3 regions of the Nocardia sp. NPDC058244 genome follow, and region 2 is predicted to be linked to each of the others. Evidence: riboswitches for the same ligand, from Rfam matches in the RefSeq annotation. Region 2 holds a riboswitch; each other region holds the start of a gene.
What was found. A riboswitch is a leader RNA that binds a small molecule or an ion and turns the genes downstream of it on or off. The one in region 2 is predicted to bind S-adenosylmethionine.
Positions count from the first base shown of each region.

Region 1: linked by a shared signal. The riboswitch ahead of ACFVW6_RS31615 (LLM class flavin-dependent oxidoreductase) and the one ahead of ACFVW6_RS02765 (ABC transporter substrate-binding protein) in region 2 are both predicted to bind S-adenosylmethionine.
Region 3: linked by a shared signal. The riboswitch ahead of ACFVW6_RS08075 (aminotransferase class V-fold PLP-dependent enzyme) and the one ahead of ACFVW6_RS02765 (ABC transporter substrate-binding protein) in region 2 are both predicted to bind S-adenosylmethionine.

Region 1 is NZ_JBHVWX010000012.1:142,394-148,632, forward strand. Features, by position in the region: gene ACFVW6_RS31605 (ABC transporter permease) at 1-677, opposite strand, end outside; gene ACFVW6_RS31610 (ABC transporter substrate-binding protein) at 680-2,299, opposite strand; gene ACFVW6_RS31615 (LLM class flavin-dependent oxidoreductase) at 2,296-3,366, opposite strand; SAM riboswitch class I at 3,394-3,486, opposite strand; gene ACFVW6_RS31620 (hypothetical protein) at 3,700-4,401, shown strand; partial or broken gene ACFVW6_RS31625 (NADPH-dependent F420 reductase) at 4,435-5,043, shown strand; gene ACFVW6_RS31630 (glycosyltransferase) at 5,046-6,218, opposite strand; gene ACFVW6_RS31635 (LppM family (lipo)protein) at 6,220-6,239, opposite strand, start outside.
Region 2 is NZ_JBHVWX010000001.1:573,799-580,037, forward strand. Features, by position in the region: gene ACFVW6_RS02730 (hypothetical protein) at 1-208, shown strand, start outside; tRNA gene ACFVW6_RS02735 (tRNA-Arg) at 226-297, shown strand; tRNA gene ACFVW6_RS02740 (tRNA-OTHER) at 309-379, shown strand; gene ACFVW6_RS02745 (DUF4265 domain-containing protein) at 388-1,227, opposite strand; gene ACFVW6_RS02750 (DUF5063 domain-containing protein) at 1,255-1,755, opposite strand; gene ACFVW6_RS02755 (MFS transporter) at 1,797-2,993, opposite strand; gene ACFVW6_RS02760 (FMN-dependent NADH-azoreductase) at 2,971-3,597, opposite strand; SAM riboswitch class IV at 3,817-3,931, shown strand; gene ACFVW6_RS02765 (ABC transporter substrate-binding protein) at 3,973-5,136, shown strand; gene ACFVW6_RS02770 (ABC transporter permease) at 5,136-6,239, shown strand, end outside.
Region 3 is NZ_JBHVWX010000002.1:393,016-399,254, reverse strand. Features, by position in the region: gene ACFVW6_RS08085 (Pls/PosA family non-ribosomal peptide synthetase) at 1-3,012, opposite strand, end outside; gene ACFVW6_RS08080 (MarR family transcriptional regulator) at 3,169-3,603, opposite strand; SAM riboswitch class IV at 3,831-3,945, shown strand; gene ACFVW6_RS08075 (aminotransferase class V-fold PLP-dependent enzyme) at 3,993-5,309, shown strand; gene ACFVW6_RS08070 (flavin reductase family protein) at 5,370-5,837, opposite strand; gene ACFVW6_RS08065 (YbaK/EbsC family protein) at 6,001-6,239, opposite strand, start outside.

The sequences.
Region 1 (6,239 bases), on a different contig from region 2:
CGCCGCTGCACCCACCAGCGCGACGCGCCCTTGGCCAGCGCCACCTCGGTGAACGGCTGACGCCAGGTCTGCTGCAAGCCGGCCGCGAGGACCTGGGCGATCACCGCGCCGATCGGCAGCGCCAGGGTCAGCGCGGGCAGCAGGGTGCCGCGCAGCCCGGTCCCGCCGAACGCCGGGAACCAGTGCAGCCGGAAGGAGAACAGCTGTAACAGGATCAGGCCGGTCCAGAACGTCGGCACCGAAACACCCAGTGGTGGCAGCGCGCTGAGCGTGTTGCGCAGCCACGGACGACGGGTGTAGGTGGCGGCGAAGGCCAGCACCACGCCGCCGAGGGTGGCGAACAGCAGGGCGAGCGCCGCCAGGCCGAGGGTGGCGGGCAGCACGTCGAGCAGGGCGTCGGTGACCGGCTGTCCGGTGCTGATGGATCGGCCGAGATCACCGGTCACCGCGTTGCCCAGCGCCGTCACGTACTGCTCCCACAGGGGCTTGTCCAGACCGTAGCGGGCCTGCAGTTCCGCGATCGCCGCCTTGTCGACGGCGCTGCCGGGGCCGCCGCCGTCGGCGGCCATCGACACCGGGTCGGCGGGCAGCAGATACAGCACGACGAAGGAAATGGTGAACGCTGCCCACATCACCCAGATCGCCTGCAGCACGCGCGAACCCACATAGCGGCCCATGACTAGCGCCCGCTCAGCCAGGTATCGAAGAACTGCAGCCGGGCCGAGGCCTCGAACTTCAGGTCCTGGGTGTTGGCGGCCGCGCCGATCGCCTGCGACAGCTCGACGGTGGGCAGGTAGAGGCCGTTGTCGAGGATCTGCTGCTGCGCGGTCTTGATCAGCGCGGCGCGCGCCGCGGGATCGTTGGTGGCGAGCTGCTTGTCCAGGGTCTCGTCCAGCGCCGGGATCGGACCGCGCGCGTTGAGGTTACGGCCGGTGAGCGAGAAGGAGGTGCGCAGGATGTCGCCGTCGGCGCGGGTGGAGTTGGCGTAGAAGGAGTCGTAGTCCTTGGAGTTCATCTTGGCGGTGCTCTCCGGGCCCGAGACCAGGTCGAGCTTCAGCTCGACGCCGACCTGCCGCAGCTGCTGCTGCACCAGCTCCAGGATCGCCTGGTTGCCCGCGAAGACCTGACTGAAGGTCACCGAGAAGCTCAGCCGCTCACCGTTCTTCGCGCGGATACCGTCCGCGCCGGGCACCCAGCCCGCCTGGTCGAGGAGCGATTTTGCCTTGGCGGGGTCGTTGGGCAGCTTCGCCGAGAGATCGGTGTACCCGGGGGTCGCCGACGCCAGCGACGAGGTCGCGAACTTGAACTGCGGGCCGAGGACGGTATCGACGAGCTGCTTGCGGTCCAGCGCGGGCAGCAGCGCCTGGCGCACCGCGGGATCGCGCAACGGACCGCGCGTCAGGTTGAGGAAGAAGCCGAACGGCGTGCCGGGGTTGGGGGTCGACAGGATCTGGCCGCCGACGGACTCGATCTGCGGCGCGTCCTGGGGCAGCGCGTCGCTGATCGCGTCGAGCTGGCCGGAGACCAGACTGCCGGTGCGCACGCCGGACTCGGGAACGACGGTGAATTCGATCCGGTCCAGATAGGCCTCGCCCTGATGCCCGAACACCGCCGAGCCCCAGTTGTACCCGGCCCGCTTGGCCAGCGTCACCGAGACGTCCTGCTTGTAGGCGGCGTAGGTGAACGGACCGCTGCCGATGTTGTCGCCCGCGCAACGGGCCTCGGCCGGTTTGGCATTGGTCGCCTGGCCGAGGATGCCGAGCTGCGGCGTCGAGGACGCCTGCAGGAACTGGGCGTTGGGCTGGCTGAACTCGACCCGGGCGGTGAGCTTGTCGACCGCCGTGGTGCCGACGTAGTTGGTCAGGTAGCTCGCGCCCAGCGGCGCCTTCGCGCCACCGAGCTTGATGATCGCGTCGAAGGTGTCGCGCACCGAATCCGCGGTCAGCGGGGAGCCGTCGCTGAAGGTGACGCCGTCTGCGAGCTTGAAGGTGAACACCTTGGCGTCGGGACTGACCTCCCAGCTCTTGGCCAGCCACGGGGTGATCGCGCCGGTCTTGGGGTCCTGATCGGTGAGCGAGTCGACGATCTGACGGGCGACGTAGATGGTCTGGTTCGAGCCGGCCTGGGCCGGATCCGAGCACGTCGGCGCCTGCGACAGCCCGTAGCGCAGGGTGCCGCCGGGCTGGGGCGGACCGGCCTGCCCACCCGGGCCGCCGGTGTCGCTGCCGCACGCGACCACGGAGGTGGCGACAGCCAGGACGCCGGCGACGGCGGCGAGACGATGACGGGGACCGATCACGGGGTGACTCCAGAGAATTCGCGGCCTGCGGCCAGGGGACGGCTGGGAATACGGCGGCGCAGTTCGGGCGCCACCTCGGCCTGGAACAGCTCGAGGCTGCCCAGGTAGTCGGGGTCGGTGCGGCCGTCGCGTTCGGCGGAGAGGTGGATCACCTCGTGGCCGAACTGCTCGTGATAGCGGCCGACCTTGTCGATCACTTCCTGCGGGCTCCCGACGAGCGCGGAGCTGCGGGCGAGGAAGTCGTCGATGGTGTCGAAAACGACGGGCAGGCCCAGCTTGCGGGCCAGTGCGCGGCGGGCCTCGAACAGCGGCGTGTAGACCGCTCTGGCCTGCTGCGAGGTGGGGGCGACGTGGAAGCCCGCGGTGCCCGCGCCGACGAGCGCGTCGGCGGGGTCGTGGCCGTGCTCGGCCCACTGCTCCCGATAGTGGCGCACCAGTTCGGCGTACGGCTCGATCGGGTTGGTGACATTCGCCGAGAACAGCGGATCACCGTGGCGCGCGGCCAGTTCCACCGATTCGCGGCTGGTCGCGCTGCCGTGCCAGATCCGCAGGCGTGGCTGCCACGGGCGCGGCAGCGCCTTCGCCGCGGTCAGCGACGGGCGGAACCGGCCCGACCAGGTCACCTCGTCGCTGGCCCACAGGGCCCGGAACAGTTCGTATCCTTCGCGATTGCGGTCCCACTGGTCGGCGGTGGTGACGTGGAACAGCTGCGCCTGCGCGGCGCCGTTGCCCTTGCCGATGATCAGCTCCAGGCGCCCGCCCGCCAGGTTGTCCAGCGTCGCGTAGTCCTCGAACGCGCGGACCGGGTCGAGCAGGCTCAGCGTGGTCACGGCGGTGAACAGCGTGATCCGGGAGGTGACGGCGGCCAGGTGGCTCAACAGCACCGGGGGAGCGGCGGAGAGGAACGGGTCCTCGTGGCGCTCGCCGACGGCGAAACCGTCGTAGCCGAGCTCCTCGGCCAGCCGGGCCTGGTCGACCACCTCGCGCAAGCGGTCCCGCGTCTCGGGGACGATGCCGGTGATCGGGTCGGGGACCCGCGTCACCAGCGTGAACAACAGAAACTTCATGCGACAGCAGACCTCGCCACTCGTGCTCCTCCATCGAACCCGGCGGAAGCACCCACACCCGGAACGGGCGGGTTGCTGCGACGTCGTGGAGCCAGGTCTCTCGGTCGCTCTGGATGGTTGTGACCGGCCACAGGGGCCGGTACCGAATCAGCATGTGGCACTGCCGCGATACTTCACAACGGTAAGGATCAGCGTGAGCGCAGAGCTTGGAACCGGGACGGCGCTGGTGCACACTGCCCGCGACGCGCCGACGAATCGGTGCGCCTCACCTGCGGGGATTCCACCGGATACCGGCGTAGCGTCGGATGTCTCCGCGTCGATGAGGAGTGCGTCGTGACCGAGCCGCGTCGTTGCACCACCCTGACCACGCTGGCGGCCTGCGCCGCCGCGCTGCTGCTGGCCGCGCCCACCGCGGCGGCCGCGCCAGCGACGGTAACCAGGGATGCGCCCGCCGTGCGGACCGCGGGCCCCGGCGACCTGCTCGGCGCGTACCGGACCGTCGTCGACACGCTCGAAGCGCTGGGCATCCAGCCGTTCCTCTACCCGACGGTCGCCGCGAACTGCGGCGGCGACGGCCTCGGCCTCGTGCCCGCCGTGGCGGGCGCGGTGCCCGGACCGTGGCCCGCGAACGCCGTGCAGATCCCCGGCCTCGACCTCACCGCCGTGAAGTCGGGGCAGACGATGTTCACCTTCCTGCCCTACGGCCTGTCGCCGGACACCGCCGCCACCGCGACCTCCGGCATGCAGGTGGCCTGGCTCAACATCAGCACCGGCCGCGGCGGAATGGCCTCGATGGGCTCGATCGCCGACGTGGTGCGCGCCCTGGTCCCGCCCGAGGTCCCGGTCGAACTACGCCCGATCGCCGAAACAGCCATCCGCGACTTCCTCTTCGCCGCCATCCCGGTCGGCGGCGTCCGTGCGGTCCCGGTCGACACCGGCCGGGGCACCGTCCTGGCCGCCGTCTTCGGCACCACCGACAACGCGGGCCGCTCCTGCTTCTTCTTCCCGACCGTCGGCATCACCGAGGTCCCCTGAGCCGCGTCACCCGGTCAGGAACGAAGAAGCGCCGATCGGTGGTGTGCGCCTACCGTTCTCGGCATGGACAGCAGCACTGCGACGATCGCAGTCATCGGAACGGGTCGGGTCGGTACAGCGGTGGGGACGGCGCTCGCCGCGGCGGGACGGCGGGTCGTCTACGGGTCGCGCACGCCGGGTGACGGGCGGGTCGGGGTCGCCGAGGCGCTCACCGACAGCGCGGTCGTGCTGGTGGCGATTCCGGCCGAGGCCGTCGACGGCTTCGCTCGCGAACACGCGGCCGCGCTCGACGGCAAGCTGGTGCTCGACGCCACCAACGGCTTCGGCGCCGGACCGGCCAACGCGGCAGCCACCTTCGCCGAGCACGCGCCGACGGCCCGATACGCGCGGGCGTTCAACAGCCTGGGCGCGGAGGCCTTCGCCGACCCGACGTTCGACGGTGCGCCCGCCGACCTGTTCTTTTCGTGCGCGGCCGCGGACCGCAATGCGGTCGAGGATCTAGTCGCCGCGGTCGGGCTGCGGCCGGTCTTCGCCGGCGACGGCAATCACGAGGTCGTCGACGGCGTGATGCGGCTGTGGCTGACCCTGGCGATGGGGCAGGGGAGGGGGCGCGAGTTCGCGTTCCGGATCGTCGACCGCTGAGCTCAGGCCTGCTGTGCGCTGACGGTCTCCGGGGCGACGAGGGGGCGCTGCTTCCAGCGCAGGGTGCCGGTGCGGTGGCGATAGTGCGAGCGGGTCCACAGCGCCAGGTAGTGCGCGACGCCCAGCGGGTGGGCGATCGCGGAGGTGAGGTCGGTGCGGGTGGGTGCCCGGCGGGTCTCGGTGGCGCGGGCGGCGAGGCGGCCCGCCACGGCGGCGAGGTAGCCGAGCAGCCCGGCGCGGCGGACCCGGCCGCGGCCGCACAGCGCCGCCAGCGGGGGAATCCAGTAGGCCAGGGCCGCCAGGGCGCCCACCGCGGCGCCCGCGTCGACCCGGCCGCCGTAGGCCGACCACAGCCAGCGGGTGTAGCCGTCGGTGAGTTCGGCCGCGCCGGTGTACATCCGGGTGCTCGCGCTGGGTCCCGCCGCGACCAGGGCGGTGCGATGCCCGGCCCGGCGCAGCGCCCTGGCCAGATCGAGATCCTCGGTGGCGCTGGCGGCGACGGCCGCGTGCCCGCCACCGGCACGATAGGCCGCGGCGTCGACGGCGAGGAACTGCCCGCACGCCACCGCGGTCGACGGGCGCAGACTGTGATTGGCCGGACCGACCGGCAGCGTCGACGCCCACGCCCACGCCAGCAGCGGCTGGACCAGCCGCTCGGTGGTCGAGGCCGACTCCTGCACCGGCCAGGCCGACACCAGACCGGCTCCGCGCCTGCGCAATTCGGTGACCGACGCGGCGACGGCGGACGGGGCGAGCCGGACGTCGGCGTCGACGAAGACCAGGGCCGCCGCGTCGGTGCGGGCGGCGAGCCGGGCGCAGGCGGCGGCCTTGCCGGTCCAGCCGGGCGCCGGGTGGGCGGCCGAGCGGAGCACGGTGAACCGGTCGTCACCGCCGACCGCGGCCAGAGCGGCCTCGTAGGTGCGGTCGGTGGAGGCGTCGTCGAGTATCAGCACGCGCAGCCGGGGGACACCGGTCTGGGCGCGCAGGTCACCGATGAGTTCGGGCAGGCGCTCGGCTTCGTCGCGGGCGGGCACGCAGACCGTCACCGGTTCGATCACGCCGGCCACCCGGCGCGGCAGGCTGCGCAACGTGACCAGGTTGTAGGCGGCGGTGGTGGCGCCCAGCGCGGCGAGACCGGTGCCCGCCCAGGTCAGGTAGCGGCCCGCCGCGCCCATGTCAGCGGCCCAGCCTGCGGC
Region 2 (6,239 bases):
TCCGGAGCGTGGCGGCTGGACGGCGCCGAAACCACCGGGCCGGGTCGGCACCTTCCGCCCGACGCCGGAGCTGGTGCATGGCGTCGAAGTCGCGGATCCGCTGTGGGCCATGCTGCTTCGCAGCGCAGGCGCGTTCAGCGGCAAGCCGGTCAAGGCCGGCTACGCCGCCGAACTGTCCGCGGAATCCGGTGGACACCCGCACCTCTGATGGGGCACGATCGCGGAGCTGTCGTAGCTCAGCGGTAGAGCACCCGGCTCCTAACCGGGCGGACGCCGGTTCGAGCCCGGTCGACAGCACAGGCGGAGGTCTCGTCGTAGCTCAGTGGTAGAGCGCCCGGCTCGGACCGGGTGGACGCCGGTTCGAGCCCGGTCGGCGAGACTCCGCCGCTACTCCGGGTGGTCGGTGTCCTCGTCGGTGTAGGTGAAGTCCTCGATGGTCCAGGGGTCGATGGGGTGGTCGCGCCAGGCGAGTTTGGCTGGGGGGAGGGCGGCCAGTTCGAGGACGGACGAGTCGGTGTCGGTGACGTGCTGGATGGGGAGGACGGTGGCGGTGTCGGCGGCGAGGGGAGCGTCGGAGCCGTCGCCGATGATCCATTCGCCGTCGGGGTCGCGGACGACGACCAGGGCGGGGCGTTCGCCGGTGGCGACGGTGTTGTAGACGAAGGCGGTGAGGTCGGCGGGGAAGGCGAGACCGTAGGACGCCGGGGGCGGGTCGCTGGGGTTGCGGTCGGCGAGTGCCGGTGTGGCGGTGCGCCATTGCTCGGTGGCCGCGCCGATGTCGTAGATCCACAGGCCGTCGGCGTGGCCTTGAGCGAGAGTGGCTTTGGTCTCCTCGAGGTCGCTGTGCGCGGGGACGTTCAGGGCGACCAGGCCGGTGCCGCTGCCCTCGCCCTCGACGCCGAGCGGTTCGAAGGCGTCGAGCACGGCTTGACGGACCTCGGCGCGCAGACAACCCTCGGCCGGGATGACCCGGATCGTGCAGTTCCCCGACGGCTCGAGCACGTCACCGGCCCACAGCACACCCTCGTCGTCCGCCGCGACCGCGACCACATCGCCGAGCGCGACGGCCCGTGCGTGAAAAGGGATGTTGTCCAGCCGAACCCGCCGCTCGTCGAGCCGCACCGCCCACATCCGCTCCGTGCTGAACGCGTGCCAGCCCGCGGGGTCCTCCGGCAGCCGGAACACCACCCGCACGTAGTCGGTGTCGTCGTCCTCGTTCGCGGTCATGCGGGAGAGCATGCCAGGGGGCGGCGCCTATTTCTGGAGGAGGTCGGCGCGCAGGGCGGCGTGCAGCGGACGCAGCGCGTCGACGGCGTGCCTGCCCCAGTGCGCGATGAAGGACAGCCGCCACTCGAATACCACGTCACGCCAATCCGATCCGGTGTCGAGCGCGTCGAGACCGTGGCGCAGGTCGCGCCAGATGTCGGTCAGGTCGTCGGCCAGTGAGCCCGCGCTCACCGGAGCTTCGGTGGTCAGGTCGAGATTCGACCAGTAGTGGTCGGTGCGGCCGAGGACTTCCCCCAGCCGCTCGAACCGCTCGAACCACCGCTCGCGGCTGATGAAATCCGGCACCGCGGTCGAGGTCGGTTCCACCTGCGGTAGCGCGCACCCGGCGGCGACGAGCCCGGCCAGCACCGGCACGAGCACTCGTGCCAGTGCCGCCGGCGCCCATTCGCCGCCGAGCCCCTCGACGACCGCGCAGTACTCGCGCGCCGATCCGACGAACGTCTCGACTTCCGGCGGCTTCTCGCTCATCCGGTAAGGATGGTTCGCCCGCCCGACCTCGGCAAGTCCCCTCAGCCGCCACGTACACGCGTAGCGGCGAAGGCCGCCGCCGCGCCGCCGACGCCGAGCGCGGCGATGGCGAGCGCGACCGCCGCGTAGCCCGCGCCGGCGACCAGATTGGCCACCTGCGGACCCGCGCTCGCCCCGACGAACAGGGCGAAGGTGTACAGCGCGGTGGCCGCGCCCCTGGCCTCGCCCGCGTGCGCGGCGATCGCCTGCACGGCGGCGGGCGCGGCGATCGCGACCGCCGCGACGAAGACGAAAAGCCACGCGCCGACCCAGAGCCCGCCCAGCGGCACGGCGGTGATCGCGGCGGCGAGACCGGCCGCGCCGAGAGCGGTGATCAGCCGGAGTTCCGGATCGATCCGCGCCAGCCTGCTCGCCAGCACGGGGACGGCGATCATGGCCGGGAGGGCGCAGGCCCGCAGGGCGAGCAGTGCCGTGTTATCGGTGCCGACGCCGTCGGGCGGGGACAGCTGGATCCCGGTGTAGAGGCCGACGAACGAACCGAGCACGGCCAGACAGCTCAGATAGAGCAGGGCGAGACGGGGCGTGCGCAGCAAGGTCGCGAAGGCGGCGCCGACCGAGCGCACCGACGCGCGCCCGCCCGCCCGCTGCCCGGGTTCCAGCACCAGCCACAAGACCACGGCCGAGACCGCGAACCCGAGCGCGCCCGCCACGAAGACCGCGCGCCAGCCGAACGCGCCGTCGACGAGTTGCGCCAGTACCTGCGCGATCACGCCGGCGCCGAGGAACGAGCTGGTCAGACAGGTGAGTGCGAAGACACGGCGATGCGGCGCGATCCGCTCGGCGAGGTAGGCGAAGGCCGCCGGTGCGAAGAAGGACGCGGTCGATCCCTGCACCACCCTGGCGGCGAGGCCGGCGCCGAGATTCGGCGCCGCGAGCACCAGCAGGGTGGACAGGGCGGTCGCCGCCAGGCCCCCGACGATCACCGGGCGGCGACCCCACTGGTCCGAGAGCGGACCGGTGACCAGGAATCCCGCCCCGTAGGCCAGCCCGAACGCAGTGGTGGTCCAGGTCGCCGCGGCGCGGGAGGTGCCCCACTCCGCGGCCAGGTCGTCCAGCACCGGCAACACCACGTAGAGCTGGCCGACGACGAGAATCCCGACGGCACAGATCGTCGCGACGGTCCGGCCGGTCGGTGCCCACCCCCGATCCGTCGACTCAGTAGTCGCCGGCGAGCTCACGCGCGCGTTCCTGAGCCGCGTCGAAGCCGACCTGCGGGTCCTCGGTGAGCACCGTGGGCGCGAAGCGGATCTCGGCCACGTCCTTCACCCCGACGAACCGCAGCCAGTCCTGCACGAACGGGGTCGCGAAGTCGTTGCCGAACTGGACCGGCACGCCCGGCTGGTGCACGCCGCTGGTGTAGACGGTGACGGCCCGCTTGCCCTCCAGCAGGCCGCTGTAGCCGACCTCGGGATCGAAGGCGAACGCCCAGCCCGGCTGGGTGACGATGTCGACGTACTGCTTGAGGATGTAGGGCACCCCGTGGTTCCAGATCGGGATGTTGAGGACGTAGAGATCGGCCGCGGCGAACCGGTCGAACACGGCGCGCGCCCGCTCCCAGGCCGCGACCTGTTCGGGCGTCTGCTCCGAGCCGGTGAATACGGCCAGTTTGGCGGCCGCGGCGTCGGTGCCGAATGCGGGCAGCCCCGCGTCGAACAGATCGAGGGTGTCGACTCGCAGACCGGAATCCCGCGTGGCGAGGGTTTCGATGAAAGTCTGCGCGATAGCGCGGGATTGGCTGAATTCACCGCGGGCGGAAGCGTTGATGTGCAGCAGAGTGGTCATGGGGAATAGCAGTACCGAGCCCGCCGGACGTCGACAATGATTTGTCGCAGGCTGCGCTGATCGCCACCGAAATCCGCCCGTGTTTTGTCTCGAGCTGATCGCAAATCGCCCGCCCGTCGATCGTCGCAGCTAGCGCCGTATCCGACTGTCCCGGAACGGCATCGACGACGACCGCGATCGCGGGAACAGCTCCTGACCTGCTGCTACATTTCCTCCCACGGTCACGAGTATCAGCACGTTCGAGCCCCGGCTCGCTGATCGGCAACCCTCGCTCGGCGGTGGGGTGCCCCGGGTGACGACCAGGCGCTCTCGACCGAGAGCGCAAGCGCCGAAGGGTTCTTTCGTGCGTTCGGCATGTTCGAAGGAAAATCAGCAATGAGTAAGTTCTCGATCGGCTCACGCCGTCGTTTCAAGATTGTCGCCGGCGCGCTGGCCGCGGTGACGGTGGCGGCCGCGGTGGTCGGTTGCGGTGATTCCGGCAAGGGCGAATCCGTCGATGGTCCGGTGTATTTCGGCGTCTCCGGGCCGCGGACCGGTCCGTCGGCGGAGTACGGGCGGCTGTGGCAGCAGGGCTTCGAGCTCGCGCTCGACGAGATCAACGCCGCGGGTGGCATCAACGGCCGCAAGGTCGAATTGAAGTGGGAGGATTCGCAGTCCGATCCCAAGCAGACGGTGCCCATCGCCACCAAGTTCGTCGACGACTCCTCGATCATCGCCGAGCTCGGCGACTTCTCCTCCCCGGCCTCGATCGCCGCGTCGCCGATCTACAACCGCGGCAAGCTCGTCCAGTACGGATTCACCAACTCCGCGGTCGACTTCACCAAGGCGGGCGATTACTCGTGGAGCCCGTCGATCACCCTCGATGTGTTCCAGGAACGCAATGCCGAATGGGTGTCGAAGAAGGCCAAGAAGGTCTCGGTCGTCTACCTCGAAACCGACTGGGGTAAGCAGGCTTTCCAGTTCTTCGAGAAGTTCGCCAAGCAGAAGGGCGTGGAGATCGTCTACTCCTCGCCGATCCTGCCCGACTCCACCGATGTGAAGCCGATCCTGATCAAGGGCCGCGAGGCAGGCCCGGACGCGGTCGTGCACCTCGGCTACGGCCCCGACGGCGCGCTGGTGGTCAAGCAGCTGCGTGATGTGGGCTTCACCGGTCAGTTCTTCGGTGGCCAGAACACCCCGCAGTTCATCTCGCTGGCCGGTGCGGCCGCCGAGGGCGACATCGTCAACGGCATCTTCAGCCCGGCCGACCCGGACCCGAAGATCCAGGACTTCGTCACCAAGTTCCGCAAGAAGTTCAACACCGATCCGGGCGACTTCAACGTCTACGCCTACGACGCGCTGAACGTGGTGGTGCAGGCGGCCAAGAAGGGCGGCGCCACCCGCCAGGGTGTCCTCGACGGCCTGAAGACCGAGCAGAACTTCACCGGAATCGGCCTCGGCACCTTCGCCTTCGACCAGGAAACGCGTCGCCCGAAGGGCGTGACGCCGCGTGAGCTGGTGCTGAAGGAAGGCAAGTTCGTGCCGACCGGCAACCGCTGATGTTCGACACACTGATCGCGGGGGTGGTCCACGGCAACGCGTACGCGCTGCTCGCCGTGGGCATCACCCTCATCTTCGGGGTCACCAACGTCATCAATTTCGCGCACGGCGCGGTGTTCGCGCTCGGGTCGATCCTGGGCTGGTGGTTCATCGCCGAGCAGGGCTTCCCGCTGTGGTTGACCATCGTGCTGGTGGTGGCGATCACCGCCGCCGTCGGCGTCCTCATCGACGTGCTCGCGGTGCATCCGCTGCGCAAGGCGCCCGCCATCGCGGCGCTGCTGGCGACGGTCGCGGCCGGGCTGATCATCGAGAACCTGACCCAGATCGTCTTCGGGCCGGACACCCGTCCGTTCCCACAGATCTTGCCCACCAACAACTTCCAGCTCGGCGGCGTCCGCTTCGGCACCTCCGATCTGGTGATGTTCGCGATCACCCTGGCGGTGATGGCCGGGCTGGCGGGCTTCCTCCGGTTCAGCCGGTACGGCCTGGCCATCCGGGCCACCGCGCAGGACCCGGACGCCGCCGCCCAGATGGGCATCGGGGTGAGCCGCGTCCAGGTGCTGGCCTTCGCCATCGCCTCCGGGCTCGGCGGTCTGGCGGGCATCTTCGTCGGCCTGTACAACTCGAACATCTCGCCGACCAGCGGCACCCTGGCCGGGCTCACCGGTTTCGTCGCGGCCACCATCGGTGGTCTCGGGTCGATTCCCGGTGCGGTGATCGGCGGGTTCGCGCTCGGTGTCCTGGAGGCGTTCGGGATCTACGTCTTCGGTGACGGCTACCGCGACCTGATCACCTTCGGCGTGCTGGTGGCGTTCCTGATCCTGCGGCCCGGCGGGCTGCTGGCCAAGGTGCCCGCGATCAGCGCCGAACCGCTCACCGGCACCTTCCTCGGAGTCGGCAGGCAGCTGCGGGTGCGGTGGTGGCACGCGGTCGCCGTGTTCGCGGTGGCGGCGCTGATCGTGCCGCTGGTCGTCGACGACTACGCCATCGTGGTCGGCACCCAGATCCTGGCCTACGCCATCATCGCGGTCTCGATGACGCTGGTGGCCGGGTCGGCGGGGCAGCTGGTGATCGGCCAGGCCGGGCCGATCGCGATCGGCGCG
Region 3 (6,239 bases), on a different contig from region 2:
GGCCTCGCCGATGCGCAGCCAGCCGCCGCCGAGTTCGTAGCTGGCGATCATGGTGTCGTCGGCCAGGAAGGCGCCGTCGGCGACCACGGTGAACTTGGGCAGCAGCAGCACGGTCGAGGCTTCGACGTTCTTGCCGATCCGCGCGCCGAGCAGGCGCAGCCACAGCGGGGTCAGCAGGCTGGCGTAGAGCGGGAACAGGAAGGTGCGGGCCGAGTCGAGCAGGCGTTCGGTGGCCCACACCTGCCACCCGGTCCGGCTGCGCACCGGGTGGTAGCCCTCGCGCAGGCCGATGCCGAGCAGGCGCACGGCGATCACGGTGGCCGCGGCGTACACGGCCAGGCTGAGCAGGGTCGCCACCGGCAGGATGGCGAAGCCGCGCAGCGCGGCGGCGCCGATGGTGGTCTCCTCGCGGACCCACCAGGCGATGAACGTGCCGCCGACGGCCAGCCCGAGGACCGGCATCGCGGCCAGCGCCATCGAGGACAGGCCGAAGACGACAAGCCAGTGCCGGGCCCGCTCGGGGGCGTGGTCGGGCCAGCGGCGCGGGGCCTTGCCCGCCTTCGTCGCGGGCGAGCCCGCCCATTCCTGTTCGGCCTTGACCTTGCCGGACACCGCGGAACCGGGCGCGATCTCGGCCTTCTTGCCGATCTTGGTGCCGGGCAGCAGGATCGAGCGCGCGCCGATCACCGCGCCGTCGCCGATGGTGATGCCGCCGATGTGCACGAGGTCGCCGTCGACCCAGTAGCCGGACAGGTCCACCTCGGGTTCGACGCTGGCGCCGTCACCGAGTTCGAGCATGCCGGTGACCGGTGGCAGGGTGTGCAGGTCGACGCCCTTGCCGATCTTCGCGCCGAGTGCCCGCGCGAACGGCACCATCAGCGGTGCGCCGGACAGGCTTTCGGCACCGCTGGCCTCCGACAGGCGCACGGCCGCCCACAGCCGCAGGTGCACCAGGGAGCCGCGCGGATAGGTGCCGGGGCGCAGCCCGGCCAGCAGCACGCGCGCGCCGGCGACGCACAGCGTCATCCGGCCCAGCGGCGAGATGAACAGCACGAACGCCAGCGCGATCCACCACCAGGACAGCCGCGGCAGCCACGGCAGCGAGCCGGACCAGCCCGCGATCGCCGACACCACCGCCAGCCAGGTGACCCACTGCAATCCGGTGAGGGTGGTCAGCGGGATGGTGGCCAGCACCTGGGTGAGCTGCGCGCGCAACGGTGTCGGCGCGACGACGCGCTCGTCGACCGCCGCGACCGGCGCGCTGCCGTCGAGCAGTTCCACCAGCGAGCCGAGCCGGGGATGGTCGTAGAGATCGGCGACGGTGACGTGCGGATACCGCTCGCGCAGCGCGCCGACCAGCTGGGCCGCCGACAGCGAGCCGCCGCCCAGATCGAAGAAGTCGGCGTCGAGGTCGGTGGCCTCGGCGCCCAGGATGGCGTCCCACAGCCCGGCCACCCAGGCCGCCGTGCCGCCGAGACCGGATTCGGCCTGGTCCTCGGCGCTCGGCAGCGGCCACGGCAGCGCGTTGCGGTCGACCTTGCCCGAGGTGCGGGTCGGCAGGTCGGGGACGACCGCGAGCCGCGGCACCAGCGGGGCCGGAAGCTGTTCGGCCAGAATCTCCCTGGCCTTCTTGACGTCGAAGTCGGGGCCCGCGCCGGTGAGGTAGCCGACGAGGATCTTGTTGCCCGCCTTGGTGGTCCGGATGGCGGCGGCCGCGCCGCTGACGCCGGGCAGGTGTTGCAGCGCGTTGTCGATCTCGCCGAGCTCGATGCGCCGGCCGCCGATCTTGATCTGGTCGTCGGCCCGGCCGAGGAAGATCAGGCCCCGGTGGTCGTTGCGGACCAGATCGCCACTGCGGTAGGCGCGTTCCCAGCCCAGCGAGGGCAGCGGGGCGTACTTCTCGGCGTCCTTGGCCGGGTCGAGGTAGCGCGCCAGGCCGACACCGCCGATGACGAGCTCGCCGGTCTCGCCCTCGGGCACCGGGTTGCCCTGCGGGTCGACGACGGTCAGGTCCCAGCCGTCCAGCGGCAGGCCGATGCGGATCGGCATGCCGCCGTCGAGCAGCGCGGCGCAGGCGACGACGGTGGCCTCGGTGGGCCCGTAGGTGTTCCACACCTCCCGCTCGGCGCCACCGGCGAGACGTTCGGCCAGTTCCGGCGGGACGGCCTCGCCGCCGAAGATCAGCAGGCGCACCGAGTCGAGCGCCTCGGCGGGCCAGGTGGCGGCCAGCGTCGGCACGGTGGAGACGATGCTGATCTCGCGGCGCATCAGCCACGGGCCCAGGTCGGCGCCGGTGCGGACCAGGTCGCGCGGGGCGGGGACCAGGCAGGCGCCGTTGCGCCAGGCCAGCCACATCTCCTCGCAGGAGGCGTCGAAGGCCACCGACAGCCCGGCCAGCACCCGGTCGCCGGGGCCGATCGGGGCACGCTGCAGGAACAGCCCGGCCTCGGCGTCGACGAAGGCGGCGGCATTGCGGTGGGTGACCGCGACGCCCTTCGGCGTGCCGGTGGAGCCGGAGGTGAAGATGATCCAGGCGTCGTCGGCGGGGGTCGGCAGGGTGTTCCAGTCCGAGGCGGGCGTGCGGCCCGCGGCCGCGGTGGCCGACTCGATGCCGTCGCCGGTGGCCAGCGCGCTCACCCGGGCCTCGCCGAAGACCAGCCGGGCCCGTTCCTCCGGGTCGTCGGCGTCGACGGGGACGTAGGCGGCGCCGCAGTAGAGGACGGCCAGGATCGTGACGTACAGCGCGGCGCTGCCCGAGGGCATCCGCACGCCGACCCGGTCGCCGGGGCGGACGCCCGCCGCGGTCAGCTCGGTCATCCTGGCCTCGATCGCGGCGATCAGCTCCATGTAGCTGAGGACGACGGTGCCGTCGTCGATGGCCGGTGCGTCGGGGTGGGCCAGGGCGGTGCTGGTCAGGATGTCTACCAGGGTGCGCGGCGGCGCGGCCAAGTCGGCGCGCAGGAGTGGATCACGCAACCGGCTCGCCGGGTCCTCAGTGCGTGGCTCGAGCATGGCGCTCAGTCCACCTCTCATCGGTCGACCCCCATCGGTGGTGTTTGTTGTTTCACGGGCGGGTTACCGGAGGGCAAACAGGATGGTCACCAGATGCCAACGGTACTCGGAGAAGGTGTGGCCGGACGGCAGCGCGAGGCGTGCCGTCGGCGCCGATCACGACGGTGCGTCCGGGGACTCGCCGAGCGCGGTCAGCGTCAGCCGGTGCAGCGTGCGCTGTTCCTCGGGGTCGAGCCGCTCGAGCACGCGCGCGGTGGCCTCGGCGATCAGCCGGTCGGTGCGCTTGCACTGCTTGCGCCCGGCCTCGGTGATCCGCAGCCGGTATTTGCGCCGGTCTGTGCCGTCGCGAGTGCGTTCGACCAGGCCGGCGCGTTCCAGCGCGTCGACCAGCCGGACGACTTCGCTGCGGTCGATGCCGAGGGCGTCGCCGACCTTCTTCTGTGTCAGGTCGGCGTTCTCCTCGATGAAGGTGAGCACCCAGTGATCGCGCAACGGGACATCGATCTCGGCGTGCAGTGCCTTGGTGAGCCGTCCGAGCGCGTACACCGGATAGCGCGGCAGGCCGCGGACGGAGTTCGAGTTCGTGGACATGACGGCCACCCTAACAGATAGTGGGGGAACTCAATCATTTGGGTGATCCACAATGGGGTGTGGAGATGGTTGCGCGGTGAACACGTATGGGCAATCCGTGGGCAATCACCGGGTGTCGGTGTGGGCGTTGGGGTTCCGTGCCGCGACGTCGGCGATTCGCGTCGGGCTCGGGCGCGCCGATCGGGGGTGGTTGACAGCGCGCGGGATCGTCTGTCACTCTCGAAACAGGTCACGAGTACCAGCGACAAGCCCCGGCTAGCTGGTCGGCAACCCTCCTCCGCGGTGGGGTGCTCCGGGTGACGACCAGGCCGCCGTCCGCAGTGGGCGCGGCAAGCGCGGACTCGCAGCACCCTTTCGGGAACGAGTCCCTGAGCCGACGGGATTTCGTCATGACCGCAGTTATCGACCCCACCTGTGCCCTGGCCACCGTGTCCGGTGCGGACCTGCGTGTTCCGCTCGTGCAGGGCGGGACCGAGGCGTACGCCAACTTCGACTACGCGGCGAGCGCGCCGGCGTTGCAGCAGGTCACCGACCGGATTTCGAAGTTGCTGCCGTACTACGCCAGCGTGCACCGCGGGGCGGGGTACGCCTCGCGGATCTCCACCGAGTGCTACGAGGCCTCGCGCGGCGCGGTCGCCCGGTTCCTCGATGCCGCCGACGACCAGGTCGTCGTGTTCACCCGCAACACCACCGATTCGCTGAACCTGCTGGCCGGGTGCGTGCCGGGGGAGACCGTGGTGCTCGATATCGAGCACCACGCGAACTTCCTGCCGTGGACCGCGCACGGGCGCCGGGTGGTGCGGGCCGCCGACACCGTCGAGGAGACCATTCGGCGGGTCGTCGCCGAATTGTGCAGCAAGCCCGCCGCTCTGCTCGCGGTGACCGGGGCCTCCAACGTCACCGGTGAGGTGCTGCCGCTGGAGCGGCTCGCGACCATCGCCCACCTGTGCGGCGCCCGGATTCTCGTCGACGCCGCGCAGCTGGCGCCGCATCGCCGGATCTCCCTGCGCGAGACCGGGATCGACTATCTCGCCTTCTCCGGGCACAAGCTGTACGCGCCGTTCGGTGCCGGGGTGCTGGTCGGCAGGCGGGACTGGCTCGATGCCGGTGAGCCGCACCTGGCCGGTGGTGGCGCGGTGCGCAATGTCGGTGTGGCGCAGGTCGACTGGGCCGCGGCGCCGCAGCGGCACGAGGCCGGGTCGCCGAATGTGCTGGGGGCGGCCGCCATCGCCGCCGCCTGTGACGCGCTCGCCGCGATCGACGCGGACGATCTCGTCGCGCACGAGCGGTTCCTGGCCGACCGGCTGCGGGACGGACTGTCCGCGATCCCCGGTGTCGATCTGGTGCGGATCTGGTCCGACAGCCCGGACGCCGTCGGCATCGTCTGTTTCACCGTCGCCGGTCGCGCCCCCGGCGAGGTCGCCGCCTACCTCTCCGCCGAACACGCCATCGGCGTCCGCGACGGCCGCTTCTGCGCCCACCCCCTCCTCGCCGCCCTCGGCCTCGACGCCGCCCTGCGCGCCAGCATCGGCCTCGGCACCACCGCCGCCGACGTGGACCGCCTGATCGCCGCCATCACCACCCTCGCCGACTCCGGCCCCACCTGGACCTACGCCGCCACCGACGGCCTCTGGAACCCCACCCCCGAAACCCGCCCCCTCACCACCGACACCCTCACCGGCGCCGCCCCCTGCCTGATCGGCTGAGTTCACCTCGCATGCCCGGTCCCGCCTGGATAGCGGGGCCGGGCTCGTCTTTTCCGCCGGTCAGGTGTCGAGGGCGGTGGGGCGGTGGTATTTGCCGTTGTAGTAGAGGAGGGGGGCGGCGGTGGGGGATTCGTGGGTTTGGTCGTGGACTCGGGTGACCAGGCCTACGGCGAGGGTGTGGTCGCCGATGTCGATGAGCTGGTGGAGGGTGGTGCGGAGCCAGAGGGGGGTGCCGTGCAGGACGGGTTCGCCGGTGTCGAGGGTGGTCCACAGGGAGCGGTCGGTGAAGCGGTCGGCGGCGGTGCGGGAGAAGCGGTGGGCCAGGTGGTGCTGGTGTTCGCCGAGGAAGTGGATGACGACCGAGTCGGCGGCGCGCAGGGCCTCGATGCTCGACGAGGTGTGCGCGATGTTGAACGACACCAGGGGCGGCTCGAGGGACAGCGAGGCGAAGGAGGTGGCGGTGAAGCCGACCGGGCCGTGCTCGGCGCCGATCGTCACCACGGTGACACCGGCCGGATAGTGCCGCATCGACTCCCGGTATTGCTCGGCCGTGATCCCGCTCAGATCGTCGGGAACCACCAGCTCGGACGGAGTACGTCGCACTTCACTCACCCGCCCCAAACTACGCCCGTGCCGCGACCGCGCCCAGGGTCCGGTCGGCCGGGTGGGCGCGCATCACACCGGCTCCGGCTCAGTCGACCTCGATCGGCAGCCCGGCGGTGATCCGCACGAGTTCGCGGAAGTTGGTGCGGAACACCGTGTTCGGATGCCCGCCCGCGGCCCACACCTCGGTGTGCTCGGCCAGCGCGGTGTCGACCCAGGTGGGCAGGTTGGTGGGGTGGCCGACGGGGGCGGTGCCATCGATCGGCTGACCGGTGATGCGCTCGACCAGGGCGGTGGGCGCGGGCGTGAGGGTGCCCTCCAGGCGTT